3 regions of the Pelosinus baikalensis genome follow, and region 3 is predicted to be linked to each of the others. Evidence: riboswitches for the same ligand, from Rfam matches in the RefSeq annotation. Region 3 holds a riboswitch; each other region holds the start of a gene.
The links. A riboswitch is a leader RNA that binds a small molecule or an ion and turns the genes downstream of it on or off. The one in region 3 is predicted to bind cobalamin.
Positions count from the first base shown of each region.

Region 1: linked by a shared signal. The riboswitch ahead of nikA (nickel ABC transporter substrate-binding protein) and the one ahead of cobI (precorrin-2 C(20)-methyltransferase) in region 3 are both predicted to bind cobalamin.
Region 2: linked by a shared signal. The riboswitch ahead of LMF89_RS20465 (PfkB family carbohydrate kinase) and the one ahead of cobI (precorrin-2 C(20)-methyltransferase) in region 3 are both predicted to bind cobalamin.

Region 1 is NZ_JAJHJB010000046.1:26,567-28,843, reverse strand. It holds gene nikA (nickel ABC transporter substrate-binding protein) at 1-1,527, opposite strand, end outside; cobalamin riboswitch at 1,948-2,130, opposite strand; gene LMF89_RS21855 (opine metallophore biosynthesis dehydrogenase) at 2,258-2,277, opposite strand, start outside.
Region 2 is NZ_JAJHJB010000039.1:30,110-32,386, reverse strand. It holds gene LMF89_RS20470 (hydrolase) at 1-478, opposite strand, end outside; gene LMF89_RS20465 (PfkB family carbohydrate kinase) at 759-1,061, opposite strand; cobalamin riboswitch at 1,377-1,558, opposite strand; gene LMF89_RS20460 (iron-containing alcohol dehydrogenase) at 1,697-2,277, opposite strand, start outside.
Region 3 is NZ_JAJHJB010000014.1:29,377-31,653, forward strand. It holds gene LMF89_RS11470 (SDR family NAD(P)-dependent oxidoreductase) at 1-766, shown strand, start outside; cobalamin riboswitch at 883-1,063, shown strand; gene cobI (precorrin-2 C(20)-methyltransferase) at 1,396-2,103, shown strand; gene LMF89_RS11480 (sirohydrochlorin cobaltochelatase) at 2,163-2,277, shown strand, end outside.

The DNA.
Region 1 (2,277 bases), on a different contig from region 3:
TTCTGCTGCACTAGGCTTCCAACCAACCACTCTTTTATTCATCGCCACGATCAAATTGGGATAGACCGCATAAGAATGAAGAACTTCTTCATTAATGACAGCAGCTGCTTCCTGAGATATTTTTACCCTTCGAGAAATATCGCCCGTTACATTTAAACGAGCTACAATCTCATTCAACTTACTGCTGTTAATATTAGACGCATTCAACGATCCACCAGGTAAGAATGCTGAATTTAGGAAGTATCCTCCATCACCACGCGGTGCAGTTAAGTTACTATACGTTACTAAATCCCAATCCTTATTCTCTCGTAAATAGGTATCAATATTTTCTACCATTTTAATCTGCAGGTCTACGCCGATTTTTGCTGCATCTGATTGAAGCAATTGAGCAATAAGCGGTAATTCTGGTCGTCCTTTGTAGGTTAACATCTGGAATGTCAGCGGTCTTCCGTCCTTCTCCAGTTTCCCATTGCTGCCTGCTTTAAACCCAGCTTCCTCTAGTAATTTTTTTGCTTCTGCTGTATTCAACGGTTTAATGGCATCTTTATTGCCAAAAGGCAAATTAGGATTGAAGGGACCGTTCGCTGGTGTTGCATATCCAAGCATAATATCTTTTGCAATGCTTTGCCGATTAATCAGCAAATCAAGCGCCTTTCTAACTCTAACATCCTGAAGTAAAGGCTGCTGGTGGTTGAATAGCAGAAAGTGAACTCTAAGACTGGCAATGGAGTCCACTCTAAGCTGATTATCCTTTTGGATTGCAGCTACAGTTTCTGGCGGAATCTGGTATACTACATCTGCTTCTTTAGATTGTAGTGCCAATGCTCTTACGTTACCGTCTTCATTGAATTTGAAATTAACTTGGCTCAATTTTGCTTTACCGTCCCAGTAGCCATCATAACGATCTAACAAAATATCAATATTCGGAGTAAATTTTGTTATTTTAAATGGACCAGTCCCTACAGGAGCCATATTAAACGCAGCTGTTCCCATCTTCTTTTCTGCTTCCACACTAATAATTGAGGCATAAGGACTTACCAATTCTGAGGGCAATGAGGGATGTGGCTGCTTCGTAATAATCGTCAACTGCTGTCCACTAGCTTCTATAGAAGCACTCTTTAACACTCCTGCCAGCAATTTACTCACGGCTATACCTCTTTCAAAGGAGGCTTTCACAGCAGCCGCATCTAGTGTTGTTCCATCCTGAAAGGTTACACCATCTCGAATAGTAAATACCCAAGTGCGCCCGTCCGTCGCTTCCCATTTGGTTGCTAGCCAAGGTTTAACCTCTAGATTATCATCCAGCCTTACAAGTGTCTCCACCACACCTGCCTTTAGTGCTACTTCACTATTGTGAGGATCAAGACTGCCCGTTTTAAGATTAAAGATAAGGGTTAATTTTTTGTCATTTTCATTAACCAGCTGATTCGTATCTTTACTGCAGCCTGACATTAATATCGCCGCACATAGGAAAAGTGAACAAAGAATTGTTAGAAAGTTATTCTTTTGATTTATAAATGAATACATGATAAGACCATCCTTCCAATTATGTGTTAATCTTCCTAGACTATAAAAAATAGAAAGTTCTAATTTGAATAAGACTAAACTCCTTGATAAAGCAATTGCACTTAGACAGTGGATATTCAATCGTATCACACTACTTAAAAATCATCTGACCATCCTCCTAGCCCTTAAACTCGGTATATCTTTTACCTAGATTAGTAATCAGTATCAATTATTTTATGCTTAAAATTGCCACTAATATATATTAATTAATAACATTATTATTAATATTTGATTTTAAGGCATAATAAAAAGCTCTCGAAATAGACCGAGAGCTTGGCAAGGATATAAAACTATAAATAAATCCTAGCTGATATAACAGCTAGGATGAAATAAGCACAATAATAAATTGCACAAATCCCCTCCCCATCTCTCGCAGGTCAATCGGTGATTGATATATAGGCAGTTCTCCTGACTCTGGATCATTGCTCTCCCATACCTTCCCAAGACTTCCATCTCAGTGGCACAACCATGGGGTCGCTCCTCATTACAGTGGCGGGACCGCGCTGGAGTTAAACCAGACTTCCCTATTAAGCCCCGAAGGGCACCTATACCATCCATATGAAAATTTAGTAACTATTACCTTTTTTCATACTATAATATGGAATTTCTAGTTTGTCAATATTTTTATCTTTACAATATGTATTGTCTCTATTCATTAATACCAAATCCCCTAGTTTATTATACTACATAATTAGCGACTCTTTGCTATCG
Region 2 (2,277 bases), on a different contig from region 3:
CAAATAGAACGGATTCTACGGTGGTAAGAATGGCCCCTTCATATTTCATTCTTTCCAATGCGATTTCATAATCACTTCTGGTACGGGAACCTATTGCATCTGCCACCACAATCGGCTGAAAACCAAACTCTTTCAAATCAATTACCGTTTGCAGTACACAAATATGAGCTTCAATCCCTGCAATGATAACATTTTTACTGTCCCGCTCATGAAGTTCCTTGACTAACGCCTCATTGCCGCAACAACTAAATGTCGTTTTGTCATGGTATTCTGAAAAATATGGACGCAATTGTTCAATGGTATTTCCCAATCCTTTTGGATATTGCTGAGCAGCCATGATCGGAACCTCTAATGCTTTTAATCCTTCTATAAGAGTCATTATTTTTTTAGCTATAATCTCACCGCCAACAATATAAGGAAACAGTTTTTCTTGCACATCCACCATCAAAAATTGAGAATTTTCTTTTTCCAAGCGCATATATTTCCCCCTCTTCTTTATTAAAATGATAGAAGACTATCATAATGCTGCAACAAAATCTTATTCTCCTATTTAGCTATTATTTGAAGAAACTCCTTCATTATACTTTATGTTTTTCGCAGCATAAATTTTTTCAAGAAGATATGCAGCAGAATCCAAGAAAGCCCTACAGATGAATTAACAGCTGGAGGGCTCTAAGCATGCGCGTCGTTTCAGATATTCCCACATACATAATCTATACAGTTTATTATCTTGCCTTTTTTTAATTTATTTAAAGCATTTACATCAATTTATGAACTTTTACTTTTTTTATTAAATCTTCTACTTCAACCTTATTTATTATTCCTGCTCCATGATGCAAAGCATTAGATGCAGCAGTAGCCGTAGCTAATTTGATCATGTCCGTTATTCTCATTCCCCTTGCTATCCCTATGGCAAATCCAGCAACAAGAGCATCACCACAGCCAACAGAATTAATTGCCTCTACAATAGGTGGAGACACTTTAAAAATTTCTCCATTATGACCTACTAACGCTCCCTGTGAGCCCATTGATAAAACAAATAACTGAATACCGTCATGCAAATATTGTTGACCTGATCTTTCTTATACGATAAAAAAAAGTTCCGTTTTCACGGAACTTAGCTGTCCTTCCCAAAACAACTCACAACATAGCAAAGGATAATGAAAGTTTGGATCATATGTTAGCTATTCCGTAACCAGATACGAAACAGTCACATAACAAGTAAAAAATCTCCCGACCACTGCTGGTCGGGAGAAACAATTAAGAGCATCATAGCAATACTTATAGAAAATCCTAGCGAAAAATTGCGCTAGGATATAAGTACAATACAACATTTGCTGTGCACTTAATCCCCTCCCCATCTCTCGTGGGTAAAAACGGTGATTGTCAAATAGGCAGTTCTCCTGGCTCTGGATCATTGTTTACCCAAACCTTCCCAAGACAGTTGTCTCAGTGGTATACCTTGGGTTCACTCCTCATTACAGTGGCGGGACCGCGCCGGCATTAGACCGGACTTCCCTATTAAGCCCCTTGGGGCACCTATCTCAACGTATGGAATTTTATAACATTCATATTGGTAACTACTTACATAGTAACACTTTATTTTACTATGCACAAGTCTATAAATTTTATTTATTACATTTTGGAATCGATAGGATGCAAATTTACCATAATGAAAGTTTCTATTTCAATTTGCTTATAACGAATCCAGATAAATGGCAGCAACCGTTTCCCGACTTGCTTCAATTGGCGCCATACTTAAAAGCAGTTCCAAACTAGGAGTTTTAAAAGCAAGGTCTGTCAATCGGGCTACATCACTGTCAACAAAGCCTTCTTCTCGTAAGCTTTGCTTCATGCCATGTTTCTTAAGCCACTGTTTTAAACCAATATATACTGCCTCTGCTTCCGTTGCTTCCCCTTTTAAACCAGGCACAATTGGTGCCAAGATATCCGCCAAAATGGCGGCTTTAGCCGGATAGATATGTTTTACTACTGCAGGCAATAATACTGACAAGCCCGACCCATGAGGCAAATCAGCTTTGATACCGCTAAGAGGATGCTCCATGGCATGGGTAAAGTGCAGCAATCCATTGTCAAAAGAAGCCCCTGCAATCATCGAAGCGTATAATAAATAATAGCGAGCTTCCAAATTCTTTGGATCTTCTTGTGCCAATGGCAAGTAACGGGTAACAAGTGAGATTACTTCGCGAGCCAACGTTACAGCATATATATTCCCCAGCTTCGTGGTAGCTGCTTCAATGGCATGATTGACAGCAT
Region 3 (2,277 bases):
GAATTACCAATTTGCGGGAAAAGTGGCGATGATTACTGGCGGTACTTCTGGTATTGGTTTGGAGGCTGCTCGCCAATTGCTGTCCCAAGGAGCTAAGACAGCCTTAATTGGACGTCAAAGGGAAAAAGGGCAAATGGCGTTACTCGAGTTAGCATCCTATGCTGATAATGTATGTTTTATACAAGGTGATGTCAGTTCTGTGAGTCAATGCCAAGAAGTAGTAGAAAAAACTGCAGCCCAGTTCGGCGGTCTGGATATTGTTATCAATGCTGCTGGTATATATATGGAAAAAATCATTGGTGAAGTTACGGAAGATGAGTTTGATCACATCATGAATATCAATATAAAAGGTACCTATTTTATTTGTAAATCTGCTTTGCCTTATTTGCGGCAGAGGGGTGGTGGAGCTATTATTAACGTGTCTTCTGATGCAGGGATTAATGGTAATTGTTTATGTACTGCCTATTGCGCTTCAAAGGGAGCGGTGACGACCTTTACAAAGGCATTGTCCTTAGAAAGTATTCACTATGGTGTCCGTGCTAATTGCGTATGCCCTGGTGATGTGGATACGCCTATGCTTAAACAGCAATTAGCAGAGGTAAACAATCCAGAGGAATATTTACGAGACATGGCATCGATGTATCCAATAGGGCGAATTGCCAAAGTTCATGAGGTGGCTCATGTAATCTGCTTTCTGGCATCGGATCAGGCATCCTTTGTTAACGGTGCAGTGTGGACAGTGGATGGCGGCTTAACTGCGTGTTAGATTGGTGCTGATATAACAAGATCGTTAAAATAAAAAAAAGAGTATAGAATATTACCAAGTATGTCCTTGACAAGAAAAAGTATTTATAATACTCTAAATAAGAGTGGACAGCAAAATTTCATATGGATGGTATAGGTGCCCTTTGGGGCTTAATAGGGAAGTCCGGTTAAATTCCGGCGCGGTCCCGCCACTGTAATGAGGAGTAACCCCATAATTATGCCACTGAGATTAAACTTGGGAAGGCTTGGGGAAGCAATGATTCAGAGTCAGGAGAACTGCCTATACAGCAATCACCGTTAAAACCTGCGAGAGATGGGGAGGAGATTCGTACAGTTATACTGTTGTATATTACACATGATAGTGACGTGTTTATATGATGGCAGGCTACTATAATTGTATTTATTGAAATCTTCCGTTATGTGTGACGGAAGATTTTTTGCGCTAGTAACGATGATTGTCCAGTAGGATTGTAGCTGAATTGGCTTTCATGCCAATTTTCTAATTTTTCAGAGTGCTGGTCAAGATTATTGGATAATGGTAAAATTAAGAGTGCAAATTCTCGTTTTACTCAGTTATCGTTATATGTACTTGTATATGTTGTACCACAAATTATAGTTAAGGAGGCCATTATGGCAGGAATTTTTTACGGTGTTGGTGTAGGGCCAGGAGACCCAGAGCTGCTCACATTAAAAGCAGTGGAGGTGATAAGAAACGCGGATGTGGTAATTGCCCCTAAAACAGAAAAAAAAGAAGGTAGTACAGCACTATCGATTGCTCATCCGTACTTGAAAACAGATGTTGAGATATTGAGGTTGGTTTTCCCGATGGTAAATGATGCTGCTACGCTAGCCAATGCATGGGAAAACAATAAAAATAGTATTCTGGCAGAACTGCAGGCTGGGAAAAAAGTTGTGTTTTTAACATTGGGTGATCCTATGTTTTATAGCACTTATATGTATGTATATCGTTTGTTAAAGGATTCTGGTTATGCTATTGAAACCATACCTGGGGTTCCGGCTTTTTGTGCGATTGGCAGTCAATTAGGTCAGCCGCTGGCAGAAGGAAATGATATACTTAGCATTATTCCGGCGACGATGTCAGAAGAAGAGTTAGATGCTATATTGGGAGTCGTCGATAATGTTGTATTAATGAAAGTTTACAAAAATTTTGGACAGGTTATAGCGAAGTTGAAAGAGCATGGTTTTGGTGAAAATTCTGTTATGATTAGTCGCTGTGGTTTGCCTGATGAACAAATTAGTTATAATTTGGATGAAGTGGATCCAACAAGTGTTAATTATTTGTCTACAATCTTGGCTAAAAAACGTAAGCTTGGTTAAGTGCAATATGATTACCCCAAAGACCTAGCACATAGAAAACTGAGTGGGGAGTTGTAGAAATGAAAATGAATTTTTTATATAAAATCGCTATGAGTTTTGCATTAAGTGTTTCCTTATTACTGGGTGCTAGTGCATTTGGCTTATCAAATGCAAGTGCGCAAGAGGTACCAAAAA